Regions from separate parts of the Enterobacter cloacae complex sp. HYC080_NIDB genome, predicted to be linked through region 2. Evidence: predicted binding sites of a transcription regulator. Region 2 holds the regulator's gene; each other region holds the start of a gene.

Region 1 (6,635 bases), 1.1 Mb from region 2:
CGGCCAGTCCGCATGTTTAAGTCGGGTATTTACAGATGCAGCTGTCGCCTGCGTTTTTATTGGCGCTACCGTGGAATGTTCCGGTGCGCACGCAGCCAGCATAAAAACAAGGGGAGCACTCAGAGATAAAATAAGAAAACGTTTCATTACGCCATGCACTCAAAAAATAAAGGCGCAACTTACGCTTGATGACTTTCCGTTTTTTAGTAACGCGTGGCAATCCGCAAATTGTTATACATTTACATAATCAGCAAAATATTCACCCAGTGAATTATTTAAATTTAAATATTACCGCTAGTTATTTTGAGTGAATGACCCGCGCAATTTCAGCCGACGTCTGGAGCGTGCGGATCGCCTGAAATAACCCCAGCGCTTCGCTGTATTCTTTACGTAAATAGCTCAGCCACTGCTTGATGCGCGCGACGTGATACAAACCGGTATCACCCTGCTTTTCCAGACGGCTGTATTTTTGCAGCAGCGTCACCACGTCAGCCCATGGCATACGCGGTTCGTTATATTTCACGACGCGACTGAGGTTGGGCACGTTAAGCGCACCGCGGCCAATCATCACCGCATTGCAGCCCGTCTCTTTCAGGCATGCCTGTGCGCTTTCGTAATCCCAGATTTCGCCGTTAGCGATCACCGGAATAGTGAGCCGCTTGCGGATCTCGCCAATCGCCTGCCAGTTAATCCGCTCAGCTTTATAACCATCTTCCTTGGTGCGGCCATGCACCACCAGCTCGGTGGCACCAGCCTGCTGCACCGCATCGGCAATTTCAAACTGCTTATCTCCGCTGTCCCAGCCCAGACGAACTTTCACGGTGACCGGCAGATGCGAGGGTACCGCCTCGCGCATGGCTTTTGCGCCGCGATAAATCAGCTCAGGATCCTTGAGTAGCGTTGCCCCGCCGCCGCTGCCGTTGACCAGCTTTGACGGACAACCGCAGTTGAGATCGACGCCATACGAACCCAGCGCCACGGCCCTGGCGGCGTTTTCCGCCAGCCATTCAGGATACTGGCCTAACAGCTGGATCCGCACCAGCGTACCGGAAGGGGTCCGGCTCTGGCGGTGCAGTTCAGGACAGAGACGGTAGAATGACTTTTCTGGCAGCAACATATCGACCACGCGCAAAAACTCCGTCACGCAGAGATCGTAATCGTTCACCTCGGTAAGCAGCTCGCGCACAAGAGAGTCGAGCACGCCTTCCATCGGGGCCAGTAAAACACGCATTCTGAGTACCTGTGAAAAAAGACGCGCTATAGTAGCTGCTCTGTATGTATGTGGAAAGCCCGGCGTTCCATTCCGGAATGTCTGGTATGCTCAAAATTCATGATGTGATCCGTGGCACATTTTCAGGTTTAATTGTATGATGAATGCGTTTCATCAAGGACTATCACCATGAGCAAATCATTGAACATTATCTGGCAATATCTGCGCGCATTCGTCCTGATTTACGCCTGCCTGTATGCCGGGATTTTTATCGCGTCGCTGCTGCCTATCACCATTCCTGGCAGCATTATCGGCATGCTGATCCTCTTTGTTTTACTGGCGCTGCAAATTCTGCCCGCAAAGTGGGTTAACCCCGGCTGTTTCGTCCTCATCCGCTATATGGCGCTGCTTTTCGTGCCCATCGGCGTCGGGGTCATGCAGTATTTTGATTTGCTCAAAGCCCAGTTCGGCCCGATTGTGGTCTCCTGCGCGGTTAGCACGCTGGTGGTTTTCCTTGTCGTGAGCTGGAGTTCACATCTGGTACATGGCGAACGTAACGTCATCGGGGAGAAAACAAAAAAATGATGGCTAATATCTGGTGGTCTCTGCCGTTAACCCTGCTGGTCTTCTTCGCCGCGCGTAAACTTGCCGCACGCTTCAAAATGCCGCTGCTCAACCCCCTGCTGGTGGCGATGGTGGTAATTATTCCTTTCCTGCTGCTCACCGGCATCCCTTACGAACGTTACTTTGCCGGCAGCAAAATTTTAAACGACCTGTTGCAGCCCGCCGTTGTGGCCCTCGCCTTTCCTTTATATGAGCAGTTGCACCAGATCCGCGCCCGCTGGAAATCCATCATTACTATCTGTTTTGTGGGCAGCCTGGTGGCGATGATAACCGGCACGTCGGTGGCGCTATTGATGGGCGCTTCGCCACAAATTGCGGCCTCTATTCTGCCTAAATCGGTGACCACACCTATCGCAATGGCGGTAGGCGGCAGCCTCGGCGGGATCCCGGCCATCAGCGCGATGTGCGTCATTTTCGTCGGTATTCTCGGCGCGGTGTTTGGTCACACCCTCCTGAACGCGATGCGGATCCATACTAAAGCGGCGCGGGGATTGTCGATGGGCACCGCCTCGCACGCCCTGGGTACCGCCCGCTGCGCGGAGCTGGACTATCAGGAAGGGGCTTTTAGCTCCCTGGCGCTGGTGATCTGCGGGATTATCACCTCCCTGCTCGCCCCGTTTATTTTCCCATTGATTCTGGCGGTGATGGGCTAAAATTTGCGATGCGTCGCGCAAATTTCATTTTGATTTCATAAGTTGCATACATAATGAGAAGTGGATCACATATAAAGCCCCAGCGGCTCCGTAAACTACCGATCCATTAACCTTTATGAGGCAAACGCCATGCACCCACGTTTTCAAGCTGCCTTCGCTCAGCTTGCAGAGAATTTGCAATCAGCCCTTGCTCCCGTCCTGGCAGATGCACATTTCCCCGCCCTGCTGACGGCAGAGCAGGTCACCATGCTGAAACAAGCAGCGGGACTGGATGAAGACGCGCTGGCTTTCGCACTGCTGCCCCTGGCTGCCGCCTGCGCGCGTGCCGATCTCTCCCACTTCAACGTCGGCGCTATTGCGCGCGGCGTCAGCGGAACCTGGTACTTCGGTGGAAACATGGAGTTCCTGGGCGCAACCATGCAGCAAACCGTTCATGCGGAGCAAAGCGCTATCAGTCACGCCTGGTTGCGCGGTGAAAAGGCCCTGAGCGCCATCACCGTGAACTACACGCCGTGCGGACACTGCCGTCAGTTTATGAACGAGCTGAACAGCGGGCTGCAACTGCGCATCAACCTGCCGGGACGTGCGCCACACACGCTGGGCGATTACCTGCCGGATGCCTTCGGCCCGAAAGATCTGGACATTAAAACGCTGCTGATGGACGAGCAGGATCATGGTTTCGCCCTGTCCGGCGATGACCTTAGCGAAGCGGCCATTCGTGCGGCTAACAAGAGCCACACTCCGTACAGTAACGCCCCAAGCGGCGTGGCGCTGCAGTGCCGCGATGGCCGTATCTTCACCGGCAGCTATGCGGAAAACGCCGCGTTTAACCCAACGCTGCCGCCGCTGCAGGGTGCGCTCAACCTGCTGAGCCTGAACGGCTACGACTACCCCGACATTCAGCGCGCAATTCTGGCCGAAAAGGCCGATGCGCCACTGATTCAGTGGGATGCCACCGCTGCGACGCTCAAGGCGTTAGGCTGCACGACGATCGACCGCGTACTGCTGGCATAAATCCTTCCGGCGGACTGAAATGTCCGCCACATTGCTGAAAAACCCCTCAGTTGAGTCGCTGTTTCTTGCGCTAACCAGACGGGTAAAGTAGCCTGAGTGAACTTTCATCCACGAACGAGCCATCTCCATGTTAAAGCGCGTTTTTTACAGCCTGTCTGTCCTGGTCGGCATACTGCTGTTGATCGTGCTGGGTCTCGACCGCTGGATGAGCTGGAAAACCGCCCCTTACATCTTTGATGACCTGCAGGACCTGCCCTATCGCCAGGTGGGCGTGGTACTCGGCACCGCCAAGTATTACCGAACCGGGGTGATCAACCAGTATTATCGTTACCGAATTCAGGGCGCGCTGAACGCTTACAACAGCGGCAAGGTGAACTATCTGCTGTTAAGCGGTGATAACGCGCTGCAAAGCTATAACGAACCGGTGACGATGCGTAAGGACCTGATTGCCGCAGGCGTGGATCCTGCCGACATCGTGCTCGACTACGCAGGCTTCCGCACCCTCGACTCCATCGTGCGCACCCGCAAAGTGTTCGACACCAACGACTTCATCATCATCACCCAGCGTTTCCACTGCGAGCGCGCGCTGTTTATTGCGCTGCATATGGGTATTCAGGCGCAGTGCTACGCGGTGCCGTCGCCTAAAGATATGCTGAGCGTGCGCGTGCGCGAATTTGGCGCGCGTTTTGGCGCGCTGGCGGACCTCTACATTTTCAAACGTGAACCGCGCTTTTTAGGCCCGCTGGTGCCGATTCCGGCGATGCATGAAGTACCGGAAGACGCGCAGGGTTACCCGGCTGTGACGCCGGAGCAACTGCTTGATATGCAGAAGAAAGAGAAAAAATAGCCCGCCTTTATACTTTCTTTACGCCGGGCCTGCTGCTTTTTATCCCCCGTTTACGCCGCCCCATTTAAGCTGAGTTCACTACCGCTACGGCTTCATTGAAGAATGACTATGAACTCGATAATGAATGCGTTTTTCCTCAAAAGTATCCGTCCGTATTTTAGCTTTCCCGGTTTATCACTCCCCGGCGCACTCAACTCAGGTCTGTGGCTTGATGAAAAAATTGATGCCCTGCAGCACAACATTTCCGTGGAAGTGGCGGATTATCTGGAGCGTTACCCGCAGACAAAACATGTTGACGTTTACCTCAACGATATCAACGGCATTATGCGCGGCAAGCGTCTCTCGGTAGAGAGCATGTTGAATCTGGAAAAAGGCTGCTACTTTCCCCTCTCTGTCTACTCGATGGATCAGAAAGGGAAAATAGCCGCCCTGCTGAATGATGAACCGGATCGACTCTGCATTCCTGTCGCCGGTTCCCTGCGCCCCTCAGCACAAGATCCGCAGCACAACGCGCAGATCCTGCTGACGATGAAAGACAGCGACGACGCCCCCTGCCCGCTTGAGCCGCGCGTGATACTGCAGATCGTGCTGGCCCGCTTCCACCAGCACGGGCTGTTCCCGGTGATTGCCCCGGAAATTGAGTTCTACCTGACGGGGCAGGATACTCATGAGCCGCAGAATCAGGGCTGCTTTCATATGGATACTTCGGCAGAACATACGGCGCTGTTTGACGAACTGGAACAGCTGGCACACCTTCAGCGCATCCCGCTGACAGGGATCGTCGCGGAAGCCGAGTCCGGGCAGTTCGAGTTAAACCTGAAGCATAGCCACTGCGTCGTTGAGGTCTGCGATAACGTACTGGCCCTGCGCCGCCTGACCCGCTACGTTGCTGAAAAGCACGGTCTGCAGGCCAATTTTATGGCCAAGCCTTTCAGCCAGCAGTCCGGCAGCGGTTTGCATTTTCATTTCAGCCTGAACAATAGTCGGGGCGAAAACGTCTTCGCTTCACCAGTGAATGCGCTTAACAGCATGATGCGTTTATGTATCGCAGGTCAGCTGGCGCTAATGCCCGCCTCCATTGCCATTCTGGCGCCTGGTGTCAATGCGTTTCGCCGCCTGCGTAAAAACCTGACGGAACCCGTCTTTAACTCCTGGGGCTATAACACCCGCTCCGCCGCATTGCGTATTCCCTGCTCGGATGACAGCAACCGTCGTATTGAGTACCGACTGGCCGGAGCTGATGCCAATCCGTATCTGGTCGCCGCAACTATCCTCACCGGCATGCTGTACGGGCTGGAAAATATCGAGGAGGACGATTTACCTGAACCTCAGCATGATGAACCCGCACTGCCGTTGTTTCAGCAGGAGGCGATTGAGACATTTTCCCGCTGTCAGTATCTCACCGACAGCCTTGGAGACGCCTTTTCTGAACAGTGGGTGGCCTGCAAGCTTTCAGAGCTCGACTGGTTCGAAAGCATTGTAACCCGTGAAGAGTCACGTCTTGCGTAGGACAAAAAAAAGCCCGCTCGATGAGCGGGCCAGGTAAAGCACGTGACGATTATTTCTTACGTGCGTACTTCAGTGAATCCAGCGCAACGGCGAAGATAATAATCGCGCCTTTAATGATGTACTGCCAGTACGGGTTCACGCCGATGTAGGTCAGGCCGTAGTTGATCACGGTGAAGATGATCACACCGGTGACCACACCGAGAACGGTACCCACGCCGCCGCTGAAGGAGACGCCGCCGACCACACAGGCTGCAATCGCATCCAGTTCGTACATAAAGCCGAGGTTGTTGGTTGCAGAACCGATACGACCCGCTTCCAGCATCCCACCGAAGGCGTAGAATACCCCGGACAGGGCATAGATCATCAGCAGGTTCAGAGCCACGTTGACGCCGGAGACTTTCGCCGCTTCCGGGTTACCGCCGATAGCAAAGATGTTTTTACCAAAGCGCGTTTTGTTCCACAGGATCCAGACGAACGCCACCGCAATCAGCGCATAGAAGGTGATATACGACAGGCGGAAACTGCCCAGCGCGATAAACCCTTGCGTGAAGGTTGAGAAGCCGCTGTCAAAGCCCGAGATAGGAGACGCGCCCACGAAGTCGTAGTAGAGGGAGTTGATACCGTAAACGATGATCATCGTACCCAGCGTGGTGATAAATGGCGTCACGTTCAGGTAGGCGATGATAATACCGTTGATCAGACCAATCACCGCACCGATGGCGCAGACAATCAGGATCACCACGAAAATCGGCATGGTCGCCATTTCCGGGAAGACCTT
Region 2 (6,635 bases):
ACTGGCGATACTGAGCATAACGCTAATCCGCGCGGCATTGCGCAGGGCAGAAGACTTAAGAGAGAGATAGCTTCTGAGTGCTGGCAGGAGCGGCAGACGTTTTTGCTTATCCGCCATCAGGTCGCGGGGATACAGCGGGCGCTGGGTGCGCAGCACGCGGGCAATGCGGCTGAAGTGCCAGGCGGCAAACTGGCCGACCGGGTTATCCGGATGCTGACGAGCAATTTTCTCCAGCGCGCCGAGCTGTTTATCCATGTTAAAGCGCGTGGGGTAGCGGTGATAGAGAATGTCGTCCGCCAGCACCCGCAGGCGCGTGGAGACGGTCTGCGCATTCCAGCGGATCACCGCCTCGGCGTGGCTGCGCTCGACCAGCTTTTGCACCTCTTGTGGGTGATGAAGGCTCACGGAGATATGCTCCTGCAGATCCAGCCCCACCTGGAAAGTACGCAGCAGGCGTTTATATTCGTGATTCTTGTTGGCGGCGAGCATATGCAACTGCTGATAGCATTGGCTTATCAGATCCACCACCTTTTGCTGGCGCGTCAGCAGCGGCGGTAAGGATTTTTCCGGGTCGGTATGCTGGGTCAGCAAGGTGTATTTGGCTTCGCAGTAATCTGCAAGCTGCACATACAACAGGCTCAGAGATTCACGCAGCGGCTGTTCCCGCCACAGCCAGAACCAGAACCAGTTAAACAGCCCGTACCACAGCGTGCCGAGGGCGTAGATCAGCAGCGGCTCCCACACCGGCATATTCCCGGCGAGGCTCAGGGTGAAGATGGCGGCAATCAGTGAAGCGGGAAGCAGGCGGGCGTGCAGGGAACTGATTTCTGCTGTAACACCGAGGCTCATCGCCAGTACGGTCAGGATCAGCGGCAGCGGAATATCGCGCGCCAGTAAAAGCTGCACGGCGAGGCTACAGCCAGCAAACAGCGAACCGCCAACGATCAGGCGTTTGAAAAAGCGTTTATGCGGCGTGTCCAGACCTGCGATGTTGCAGCAGGCGGGAACGAGAGAAAACAGCAGACCCTGCTGGAGATGTCCCAGAATCAGGCCCACGGCCACAGGAAGGCACAACACCAGCGTTTGTCGCAGTGCGTAATTAACTTCCGGGTGATAGATCAGCCTGCGCCACATGGGGAATAGAGACAAAAACGGCGTGACACCTTGCGATGGCACGCCGTTTGAGCGGAATTAACGCGTTCCGTAGACCACGATGGTTTTACCGTGGGCAGAGATCAGGTTCTGATCTTCCAGCATTTTCAGGATACGACCCACCGTTTCGCGGGAGCAACCGACGATCTGACCAATTTCCTGACGGGTAATTTTAATTTGCATGCCGTCCGGGTGGGTCATGGCGTCTGGCTGTTTCGCCAGGTTCAGCAGGGTCTGCGCGATACGACCGGTGACGTCCAGGAAGGCGAGGTTACCCACTTTCTCGGATGTGACCTGCAGACGACGCGCCATCTGGGAAGAAAGACGCATCAGGATGTCAGGGTTTACCTGAATCAACTGACGGAATTTCTTGTAAGAAATTTCAGCCACTTCACATGCTGTCTTTGCACGAACCCAGGCGCTACGTTCCTGGCCTTCTTCAAACAGGCCCAGTTCACCGATAAAATCGCCCTGGTTCAGATAAGAAAGGATCATCTCTTTCCCTTCCTCATCTTTGATCAGCACTGCCACCGAGCCTTTGACGATGTAATACAACGTTTCCGCTTTTTCACCCTGGTGAATCAGCGTGCTCTTCGATGGGTACTTATGAATGTGGCAATGAGACAAGAACCATTCGAGAGTCGGGTCTGTTTGCGGTTTGCCAAGCACCATGCGCTGTTATCCTCTGTTATAAGCTGTCACCAGAGTCATCAGATGCATCCGGACTCTGGGGTTGCAATCGAATTCTTACCCATACCCTGGGAAGTCGGCTGTCGTAACGTTTCGCAGCCAGTAAAGTTTGATGTCCTCTGCATACATGTGTAACGTCAATGTATTACTGTAGCATCCTGAGTGTTTTAGCATAGCTTTCGCCGCGTGTCTCCTGGTGTCTCGCTTCAGCATGATGCAGGTCGCCTTCCGTTGCGAGAAATGTAACGCACGCGTAATCTGTCACCGAAAATGCAACGTTGGAGTTAAAGAATATGCAAGCGCGCGTGAAATGGGTTGAAGGTTTAACGTTCCTGGGCGAATCCGCGTCAGGGCACCAGATTTTGATGGACGGTAACTCCGGCGATAAAGCCCCCAGCCCAATGGAAATGGTGCTGATGGCGGCGGGTGGATGCAGCGCGATTGACGTGGTGTCGATTCTGCAAAAAGGTCGTCATGACGTGACGGATTGCGAGGTTAAACTCACCTCAGAACGTCGCGAAGAGGCGCCACGCCTGTTCACCCACATTAATCTGCACTTTGTGGTCACCGGTAAAGCGCTTAAAGACGCGGCGGTTTCGCGTGCGGTGGATCTGTCTGCGGAAAAATACTGCTCTGTGGCGTTAATGCTGGAGAAAGCGGTAAAAATCACGCATTCGTATGAAGTGATCGAGGCTTAATCTTTTGGCGGGTGGCGCTTCGCTGACCCGCCCTACAAAAGCATGAACGTAGGCCCGGTAAGCGCAGCGCCACCGGGCAGAACAACTCACGCAATCTGCTTCCCTTCCATCAACCGCTCCACCAGCGGCGTCATGATGAGCTCCATCGCCAGCCCCATTTTTCCGCCTGGTACCACTAACGTATTCATGTGCGAAATAAACGAGCCCTGCAGCATCGCCAGCAGCCAGGGATAATCAATGCCTTCGAGATTGCGGAAGTGGATCACCACAAAGCTCTCGTCCAGCGACGGGATGGTTTTCGCCGCGAACGGGTTAGAGGTGTCCACCGTCGGCACGCGCTGGAAGTTAATGTGCGTGCGGGAGAACTGTGGCGTGAGGTAGTTGATGTAGTCTTCCATGGAGCGCACCACCGAATCCATCACCGCTTCGCGCGAATGGCCGCGCTCGCTCATGTCGCGCGTCAGCTTCTGGATCCACTCCAGGTTCACGATAGGCACCACGCCAACCAGCAGATCCACATGACGCGCCACGTCATGCTGTGGGGTGACTACGCCGCCGTGTAATCCCTCATAAAACAGCACATCGGTGGGTTCCGGCAGCGGCTGCCAGGGGGTAAAGGTGCCCGGCACCTGATTCCACGGCACAGCTTCATCATAGGTATGCAGATACTTACGCGATTGCCCTTTGCCGCTCTGACCGTACTCCAGGAAGGTTTGCTCAAGGAGGCCAAAGTCATTGGCTTCGGGACCGAAATAGCTGATGTGTTTACCCAGATCGCGCGCCTTACGGATCGCCATGTCCATTTCAGGTCGCGTATAGCGGTGAAAACTGTCGCCTTCGACCTCCGCCGCCCGGAGATTCAGTTGGGCGAAAATCTTACGAAACGCGAGGCTGGTGGTGGTCGTTCCCGCACCACTCGACCCCGTAACGGCAATAATGGGATGTCTGGCAGACATAGCAACTCCCTGACTGAAAAGGTTGGAAGGTCAGCCGTGAAACGCGTTGCGGGGCATGATATTGACCGTCTCATGCAGTTCTGACCACACCAGCACCACGTCGCCGCTTTTCAGCTGGCGTTTTACATCGTTGACCTTCTGCTCGAGTGAGCGTTCATGTTCACCATAATCGGTGCCTTCACGTAATACAAAGCTTTCAATCAGATTATCGAGCGTTTCGGGAGACAGATCCTGCCAGGGGATGATCATTTTGCACCGTCCAGATAAGGAGTAAGCCAGTCAGGAATACGCGCCTCCAGCCACATTTTCGGGCGGCGCAGCGTCCCGCCAATAAATCCAACGTGGCCGCCATGTTCAGTCAACTGATAGTGAACATTGTCGGGAAGGAATTCCTGCGCGGGAATAGAGTGATGATCCATAAACGGGTCATCTTTGGCGTGAATAATCAGCGTCGGCTGGGTGATTTTGCTGAGCAACGGCATGGCGCTGCACTGACGGTAATAGTCGATCGCATCGGCGAAGCCGTGAATTTTTGCGGTGATCAGATCGTCGAATTCACGAATGCGGCGCACCTTTTTCAACTGGCGCAGGCTGACCGGCAGGGTATCCGGGTAAGCCTTCAGCTTACGTGCGGCGTTGGCTTTCAGCAGGTTGAGCAGATAGCGCTGATAGACGCGGGAAAACCCTTTATCCATATGGTAGCTGCACTGCTCCAGCATAAACGGCGCGGAGACAATCACTGCGGCATTGAGCGGTACGCTGTCGCCCTCTTTGGCCAGCAGGCAGGCGAGCATATTTCCGCCCAGCGAATACCCCACGGCCGCCGTTGGCACGGTGCCATAGTTTTCCCGCAGCCAGTGTAAAAACCAGGTTCCGTCTTCGGTTTCACCCGAGTGATAGATGCGTTTCTGTCGATTTGGCTCGCCGCTGCAGCCACGAAAATGCATCACCACCCCGAGCCAGCCGCGCGCTTTTGCTGCCTCAATCAATCCATGCGCATAAGGGCTGTGCAGACTCCCTTCCAGACCATGAAAAACCACCAGACGCGGCTTATGACGTGCCTGCTCGGGGTCTTCGCTCCAGGCGAGATCCAGAAAATCACCGTCTGGCAGGTCAAGCCGCTGCCAGTGCGGCGTGAACTGAACCTTACGGCGGATCAGCCGTGGCAGCATGGTCTGCAAATGGCAGTTGGACACACCGCGCATGGGCACGAACTCGGTGCTGTCTTCGGCTGCAATGTCGAAGTCTGTTGGAATGATTTGGGTCATAAGCGCGATGCTGATTCTTGTCGGAAATTAACGATACTTTCCGAATTGTACCCCGTTTAGCCTGGTTTTCCGAAACATGAACTGATCCCGATCACAAATCTTTACCGTGATTATTACTCTCAGGCTAATGATTCCGCTCTACGCTTAATTGATGCCTTTCCCACCAGAGCGCACACTTTACTCAACGTTAAGCAAATCAAAATGATTAGCTGAATCAGGAGGTTAATAATGTTATCTGGGCAAACACCCACCCGGCAATGGAACACGCGACGCAGCGAAAAAGCGCGTCGTCTGGCGTCCGTACCGGTGCAGGGCAAGGTACTGCCAACCGGCGATCTTGTCGCCATGCTGGAAAAACTGATCGCCCCTGGCGATAAGGTCGTTCTGGAAGGTAACAACCAGAAGCAGGCCGATTTCCTTTCACGCTCGCTGGCTGAAGTGAACCCGCAAATTGTCCACGATCTGCATATGATCATGCCGAGCGTCGGCCGTAGCGAGCATCTGGATATCTTTGAGAAAGGCATCGCCCGCAAGCTGGACTTCTCCTTCTCCGGGACGCAGAGCCTGCGAATCTCCCAGCTGCTGGAAGATGGTCAGCTCGAAATCGGCGCTATCCATACCTATATCGAGCTCTATTCACGCCTCTACGTCGACCTCTCGCCCAACGTGGCGTTGATTGCGGGGTTTAAAGCAGACCGCAAAGGCAACCTCTACACCGGGGCGAGCACCGAAGATACTCCGGCACTGGTGGAAGCCGCGGCCTTCCACGACGGGATTGTGATTGCGCAGGTGAATGAACTGGTGGACGACGAATGCGACCTGCCGCGCGTCGATATTCCGGGCTCCTGGATTGACTATGTTGTCGTTGCCGACAAGCCATTCTTTATCGAACCGCTGTTTACCCGTGATCCGCGACTGATCAAACAGGAACACATCCTGATGGCGATGATGGCGATTAAGGGCATCTACGCGGAACATCAGGTGCAGTCCCTCAACCACGGGATCGGTTTTAACACCGCAGCGATTGAACTGCTGCTGCCGACCTACGGCGAACAGCTCGGCCTGAAGGGCAAAATCTGTAAGCACTGGACCCTGAACCCGCACCCAACGCTGATCCCGGCAATTGAAAGCGGCTGGGTGGAAAGCGTGCACTGCTTCGGCGGCGAGCTGGGGATGGAAGAGTACATCCGCGCCCGTCCGGACATCTTCTTTACCGGTGCCGACGGCTCCATGCGTTCCAACCGTGCGTTCTGTCAGCTGGCCGGTCAGTATGCGGTCGATATGTTTATCGGCTCAACTCTGCAGGTTGATGGTTACGCCAACTCCTCAACGGTGACACGCGGTCGTCTTTCCGGCTTCGGCGGTGCGCCAAACATGGGGCACGACCCACATGGTCGTCGCCACGCTACACCGGCCTGGCTGAACATGATCACCGAACCTGACCCGATGCAGCGCGGTAAAAAACTGGTCGTGCAGATGGTGGAAACCTTCCAGGCGGGCGTAAAGCCGACCTTTGTGGAAAAGCTTGATGCTGTTGACGTGGCAAAAGCGTCCGGGATGCCTCTGGCGCCGGTCATGATATACGGCGACGACGTGACGCACGTGCTGACGGAAGAGGGGATTGCTTACCTCTATCGCGCCAAAGATCTTGAGGAGCGTCGTGCCATGGTCGCCGCTGTGGCGGGGATTACCGATATCGGCCTGGGCGTGGATGCTAAACGCGTGGCGGAACTGCGCCAGAGCGGCAAGGTTGTTTATCCGGAAGATATGGGTATTCGCCGCACCGACGCCACCCGCTCTCTGCTGGCGGCGGGCAGCGTGTCAGACCTCGTTGAATGGTCCGGCGGTCTGTACAACCCACCTGCGAAATT
Region 3 (6,635 bases), 1.9 Mb from region 2:
AAATGATTTCATCAGGTTTCACTGAATAAGACTTATATTTGATGGTTCCGTCCTGGTTTCTGAATGTCAGAACGAAATCTGTTGTCATGACGGCGGGCACTGCTGGCTTATCTGTGTCGCAGACTTTCCTGCGTAATGCCGGATGGGGGACATTGAGAATGTTGGCTATGTTTTGCGTTAGCGTGACGGGGAGAAGCGGAAACTGTTCGCGAATGTCAATTACTGAATCATTGAATTCTGCAAGGTAATAAAACTCGCTTTCAATCCCGGACAGCGTGTTGTGCTGTCTGAACGTTTTCAAACCGCGTATGGCTGAGCGGATACCCGTTGAGTTTGTAAAATCTTGTGGCCGTATCCAGGGCTGATAGTTTTCCCCGGCTCCAAGGCCAATCCCGTCCCTGAGTGCTTTTTCATAGCTCTCAAACGATGTAAACCGTCTTCCTCTAGTCATACCGATCTCGATAAAATCTAAGGCGAATTAGTTACGACTTTCATCTTTTTTAAGTTTAGTTGCATACGCACAGTTTACAAAGTGAACATGGCAAAGAAAGAGATGAAAAATAATTGATGAATCATACTTATAGTAAAAATAATGACATAACTTATTTATGATAAGATTGATTAGTGACATAACTTCTGCATTAGTGACATAACTTTAATATGACACGACACGTAGGCATTATTTCAATCCATCTCACAAAAAACGATCCTCCCCTTTGATCTCCTTTTCATCTTCGCCTATATGACTAGTCATTAAATTTAAAATGACTAGTCATATAGGGAGAGAGCATGAATACATCGCTGCCAGCCAATTTTTTATGGGGCAACTCGGTCTCCAGCATGCAGACGGAAGGGGCATGGAACGAGGGCGGAAAGGGCATGTCGGTCTACGACATTCGTGAAGCCGGAGAAAATATCTCCGACTGGAAAGTGGCGACCGACTCCTACCACCGCTACAGGGAAGATTTCGACCTGATGCAGGATCTGGGCATGAACTGCTACCGCTTTCAGATCTCATGGAGCCGTGTCTGCCCGCAGGGCGATGGCGCGTTCAACGACGAGGGGATCGCCTTTTACGACCGCTTTATTGACGATCTTATCGCGCGCGGCATCGAGCCGATGATCTGCCTCTATCACTTTGATATGCCGTTGGCGCTGGCGCAGGAGTACAACGGATTTAACGACCGCCGCGTGATGGAGGCCTTTATCCGCTACGGCAAGAAGATGATCGACTGCTTTGGCGACCGGGTGAAGTACTGGCTGACCTTCAACGAGCAGAACATTTTCCATATGCCGGAAGCCTTCCGCATTTCCGGTTACCTGAAAGGGGAGCAAACCCTTCGCGAGCTCTATGAGTTACAGCACCATGCGATGGTGGCGCATATGTCGCTGACCGAGTATCTGCACCAGACCAAACCGGGCCAGCTGATGGGCGGCATGCTGGCGCACCAGCTGATTTACCCGGCCACCTGCAAACCGCGCGATATCTTCTGCGCCCAGCAGTACGATGAATTCCTCAACCAGAACCTGCTGCGCGTTTTTGCGGGTCAGGGTTACAGCCCGGCGGTGATGGCGGTGGTGGAGCAGGAAGGCTTTGGCGATATCTACCGCGACGAAGATTTAGCGCTGCTGGCGCGCACCAAAAACGACTTTATGGCCTTCAGCTATTACGCCAGCAAAACGCTGGACAGCGATGCCATCCCGGAAGGCACGCCGGTCAACTATTACCTGCTACACGGTGAGAAAAATAACCCGTACCTGAAAGCCACCGAGTGGAACTGGCAGATCGACCCTATGGGCTTTCGCACCATCATCACCCGCTACGCCAACGACTGGCGGATGCCGGTCTTCCCGATTGAAAACGGTATTGGCGTGATTGAGTCCTGGGACGGCGTCAACCCGATTGAGGACACCTACCGCATCGATTACCACCGGGCGCATATCGACGCAATGAAAGCGGCGATGTTCGAAGATGGCGCAGAGGTCATCGGCTACCTCGGCTGGGGGTTAATCGACATTCTCAGCTCCCAGGGCGACATGCGTAAGCGCTACGGCGTGGTCTACGTCAACCGAGAAAACCACGACCTGAAAGACCTGAAGCGCGTGCCGAAGAAAAGCTACGCCTGGCTGAAACAGGTCATTCATACCAACGGACGCGAGATGTAAGCCGTACGCTGCCGGGCCGTTTTTGTGACTGATTGATGGGAACTATCCGCTATGTCTGAAACAAAAATCACACCGCATATGCAGTCCTTTGTCGATAAATTTGTTGAGTTCTCGGCGCGCCTGGCAAACCAGGTGCACCTGCGCTCCCTGCGCGATGCCTTCGCCACGGTGATGCCGATTTTCATCCTCGCCGGTCTGGCGGTGCTGGTGAACAACGTGGTGTTCCCGTGGATTTTTGACGGCGACACGCTCACGCAGTTTAAGGTCTGGGGGGAGGCGATAATCAACGGCACGCTGAATATCGCCGCGCTGCTGCTGGCCCCGATGATTGCCTGGTCGCTGGCGCGCAATAAAGATTTCGACAATCCGGTCTCGGCAGTGGTTATCGCCGTCAGCAGTTTTATCATCATGATGCCGATGCGCCTGCAGTTGACGCCCGTCGGCAGTGAGACCACGGTGAACGTCACTCAGGTACTGACGTTCGCCAATATCGGCTCTACCGGGATTTTTGCTGGAGTGCTGATCGGGCTACTCTCAACGGAGCTGTTTATTGCCATTTCGCGGCTCAAGGCGCTGCACATTTCGCTGGGGGAAAATGTGCCTCCGGCGGTGAGTAAATCCTTTACCGCGCTGATCCCAACCATTCTGACATTGTCAGTATTTGCCGTGCTGGCAGCACTGCTGGCAAACGTGCTGCACACGGACCTGATCCATCTCATCACGACCTTTATCCAGCAGCCGCTGCGGCTGATCAACACCAGCCTGCCGGGAACGATTTTTATCTACAGCTTCGGTAACTTCCTGTTCACGCTCGGGATTCATCAGTCGGTGGTCAACAGCGTGGTACTGGAACCGTTCCTGCTGATCAACACCAACGAGAACATGCTGGCCTTTGCCAATGGCCAGCCCATCCCGCATATCATCAACAACATCTTCGTGCCGACGTTTGGCATGGTGGGCGGGACGGGCAGCACCATTTCGCTGCTGATCGCCATCTTTATCTTCTCCCGGCAGAAGTCGGCGAAGCAGGTGGCGCGCCTGTCGCTGGCGCCCGGTTTATTCAACATCAACGAGCCGGTGATTTTTGGCCTGCCGATTGTCTTTAACCTGCCGCTGATGATCCCGTTTGTGCTGTTGCCCGCGATTGGCATTTACGTTGCCTGGCTCTGCACTACGCTGGGGTTAATGTCGCGCTGCGTGGTGATGATCCCGTGGACCACGCCGCCGATTCTGAGCGCCTGGCTGGCCACGGCAGGGGACTGGCGGGCGGTGGTGGTGCAGTTGGCAATCATTGTTTTTGGTGTATTCTTCTACCTGCCTTTCCTCAAGATTGCCGAGCGAGTGGCGTTGAAAAACAGCGGGATAGAAAACTAACTGAAAGGAAGGACGATGGCGGCGAAGTACATCACCATAGCGCGGGAAATTAAAAAACGCATTATCAGCCAGCAGTACGCCGCCAATGAACCACTTCCGGACCAGTTTGCGCTGGCGGCGGAGTTCAGCACCAGCCGGATGACCATCCAGCAGGCGATGCGCCAGCTGATTGTCGAAGGTCTGGTTTATACCCGTCAGGGGCAGGGCACCTTTATCCGCAAAAACTTCCTTCAGCTTTCCCAGTGGGATCTCTCCGGCAGCGACTATTTTGGTGCCACCAAAACCTGGGAACATCTGGGTACGGTCACGAGCCAGGTGGTGCATTTTGAACTGCGCTTCCCGAACGAGAAAGAGCAGGCGTCGCTGATGATTAATGCCGATGCGCCGGTCTATGATTTTATTCGCCTGCGTTTATTAAACGGTGAACCGATGTCGCTGGATTCAACGGTAATGCCGATGACCCTGGTGCCCGGCCTGACGAAAAGCCATCTTGACGGTTCGGTGTTTCAGTATGTTCAGGAGACGCTGGGGCTGAAAATTATGGGGTCATACAGGGTGGTGCGGGCGCTAAAACCCAATGCGCTGGACAGGCAACATCTGGTCTGCGAGGAAACCGATCCGGTGCTGGAGGTGGAGCAGGTCATTTATCTGGAAGATGGCACGCCGCTGGAATATGCCCACTGCCACTATCGGTACGACCACGGCGGGATAGTTATCGTGAATAACGGGTAAAAAAAAGCGGGCATCGAAGCCCGCTTTTTTAATGCTCGTTATTAGTTCAAACGCACCGGCATACCGGAGCGGTTCTGCACGGCCTGGTCAACGATGGTCGTTTCCACGTCAGGCTGAGAGGTCACCGCCTGCACCGCGCTGTTCAGCGTAACAGGGACGACTTCGTTGTTGTTGATCTGGTCTTCGCTGGTAGACAGCGGGTTGTGCACTTCAATGTAACGGCTACCGTCTGGCTCAGTGGTGGCTTTTACCGGTTCGTTAATGAACTGCACGCGCGTACCGACCGGCACGTTTTCGAACAGGAACTTGATGTCGTCGTTACGCAGACGCACGCAGCCGTGGCTTACGCGCAGGCCGATACCGAAGTTGGCGTTGGTGCCGTGAATGGCGTACAGACGGCCAATGTACAGCGCGTACAGACCCATCGGGTTATCCGGGCCGGCTGGCACAACGGCTGGCAGCGGTTCGCCGGCAGCGATGTATTCTGCGTGCATTTTGGCGGTAGGGGTCCAGGTTGGGCCCGCTTTCTTACGCTCAACTTTGGTGGTCCAGTTCATTGGGGTATCTTTACCCAGCTGGCCGATACCGATTGGCAGCACGATAACGGTGTTGGTGCCTTTCGGGTAGTAATACAGACGCATTTCGGCGCTGTTAATGACGATACCTTCATGAACGGTGTCCGGCAGGATCAGCTGCTGAGGAATATTCAGTACGGTACCCGCTTTTGGCAGATACGGGTCAACGCCCGGGTTTGCTTCCAGCATGTTGGACAGGCCCAGCTGGTACTGTGCGGCGAAATACTCCAGCGGCTGAGAGTTACCTTCTGGTACCGTCACCACCTGGTTTTCGCCCACCAGACGGCTTCCGTCTGTCGGCAGGGGATACGTCACCGCAGACGCGGTCTTACAAAAACCTACTACGGCTAACGCCGCCGCAAAAAGCGTTGTTAATTTCATGTTCATGTTGTGCGAGGTATCTAAGCCATTCAGGCGATGAGTTGATAAGTCTGAATCTATGATGGGAGCGCATTATATGTGCATTCCCGCTCGCAGGGAATTCAGATGTGTACGAAATCACATTTTTTTCGATTTTGTTAAAGTTTAGTGGATTGTCGCAACACGGGATCTCAATTCGGAATTGTGGCATAATGCCGTGTTTATCACACTTTTCGCAGGAATCTCCCCGTGTTAGTTACCAGCAACGTCACTATGCAGTTTGGCAGTAAGCCGCTGTTCGAAAACATTTCCGTCAAATTTGGCGGCGGCAACCGTTACGGCCTGATTGGTGCCAACGGTAGCGGAAAATCCACCTTTATGAAGATCCTCGGCGGCGACCTGGAGCCGACGCTTGGCAACGTGTCGCTCGATCCGAACGAGCGCATCGGTAAGCTGCGTCAGGATCAGTTCGCCTTCGAAGAGTTCACCGTGCTGGACACCGTGATCATGGGGCACGCGGAGCTGTGGGAAGTGAAGCAGGAGCGCGATCGCATTTACGCCCTGGCTGAAATGAGCGAAGAGGACGGCTACAAAGTGGCCGAACTGGAAACGCATTACGGCGAGATGGATGGCTATTCAGCTGAAGCGCGTGCGGGCGAGCTACTGCTGGGTGTGGGCATTCCTGTTGAACAGCATTACGGCCCGATGAGTGAAGTCGCGCCAGGCTGGAAGCTGCGTGTCCTGCTGGCGCAGGCGCTGTTCTCTAACCCGGACATCCTGCTTCTCGACGAACCAACGAACAACCTGGACATCGACACCATCCGCTGGCTGGAGCAGACGCTGAACGACCGCGACAGCACCATGATCATCATTTCGCACGACCGTCACTTCCTGAACATGGTCTGTACGCACATGGCGGATCTGGACTACGGCGAGCTGCGCGTGTACCCGGGCAACTACGACGAATACATGACGGCTGCGACCCAGGCGCGTGAACGCCTGCTGGCCGACAACGCCAAGAAGAAAGCGCAGATTGCGGACCTGCAATCCTTCGTCAGCCGCTTCAGCGCGAACGCCTCTAAGTCTCGTCAGGCGACGTCCCGCGCCCGTCAGATCGACAAAATCAAGCTGGAAGAAGTCAAAGCTTCCAGCCGTCAGAACCCGTTCATCCGCTTCGAGCAGGACAAGAAACTGTTCCGTAACGCGCTGGAAGTGGAAGCCCTTACCAAAGGCTTCGATGAAGGTCCGCTGTTTAAAAACTTCAACCTGCTGCTGGAAGTGGGCGAGAAGATTGCCATTCTGGGTGCCAACGGCGTGGGTAAATCCACCATGCTGAAAACCCTGGTTGGTGAACTGCAGCCGGACAACGGCACCGTGAAGTGGTCAGAAAATGCGCAGATTGGTTACTACGCGCAGGACCATGAATAT

What was found. Region 2 encodes CRP, which controls carbon source genes, mostly activating them, when cyclic AMP is high. Its sites were predicted from a motif close to ATGTGANNNNNNTCACAT; they were not measured.
Region 1: the regulator CRP is predicted to act here: its motif matches at 1,334-1,351, upstream of O1723_RS07185 (CidA/LrgA family protein).
Region 3: the regulator CRP is predicted to act here: its motif matches at 5,334-5,351, upstream of O1723_RS14565 (ABC-F family ATPase).

The regions. Positions count from the first base shown of each region.
Region 1 is NZ_CP114212.1:1,513,426-1,520,060, reverse strand. It holds gene mdtQ (multidrug resistance outer membrane protein MdtQ) at 1-147, opposite strand, end outside; gene dusC (tRNA dihydrouridine(16) synthase DusC) at 299-1,231, opposite strand; gene O1723_RS07185 (CidA/LrgA family protein) at 1,400-1,795, shown strand; gene O1723_RS07180 (CidB/LrgB family autolysis modulator) at 1,792-2,487, shown strand; gene cdd (cytidine deaminase) at 2,617-3,501, shown strand; gene sanA (outer membrane permeability protein SanA) at 3,629-4,348, shown strand; gene O1723_RS07165 (glutamine synthetase family protein) at 4,469-5,857, shown strand; gene mglC (galactose/methyl galactoside ABC transporter permease MglC) at 5,907-6,635, opposite strand, start outside.
Region 2 is NZ_CP114212.1:407,872-414,506, forward strand. It holds gene O1723_RS01815 (YccS/YhfK family putative transporter) at 1-1,134, opposite strand, end outside; gene crp (cAMP-activated global transcriptional regulator CRP) at 1,192-1,824, opposite strand; gene O1723_RS01825 (OsmC family protein) at 2,136-2,540, shown strand; gene O1723_RS01830 (phosphoribulokinase) at 2,627-3,496, opposite strand; gene O1723_RS01835 (YheU family protein) at 3,527-3,745, opposite strand; gene O1723_RS01840 (hydrolase) at 3,742-4,764, opposite strand; gene mdcA (malonate decarboxylase subunit alpha) at 4,993-6,635, shown strand, end outside.
Region 3 is NZ_CP114212.1:3,064,421-3,071,055, reverse strand. It holds gene O1723_RS14590 (TnsA endonuclease N-terminal domain-containing protein) at 1-451, opposite strand, end outside; gene O1723_RS14585 (glycoside hydrolase family 1 protein) at 790-2,166, shown strand; gene O1723_RS14580 (PTS sugar transporter subunit IIC) at 2,218-3,540, shown strand; gene O1723_RS14575 (GntR family transcriptional regulator) at 3,556-4,272, shown strand; gene ldtB (L,D-transpeptidase) at 4,314-5,234, opposite strand; gene O1723_RS14565 (ABC-F family ATPase) at 5,457-6,635, shown strand, end outside.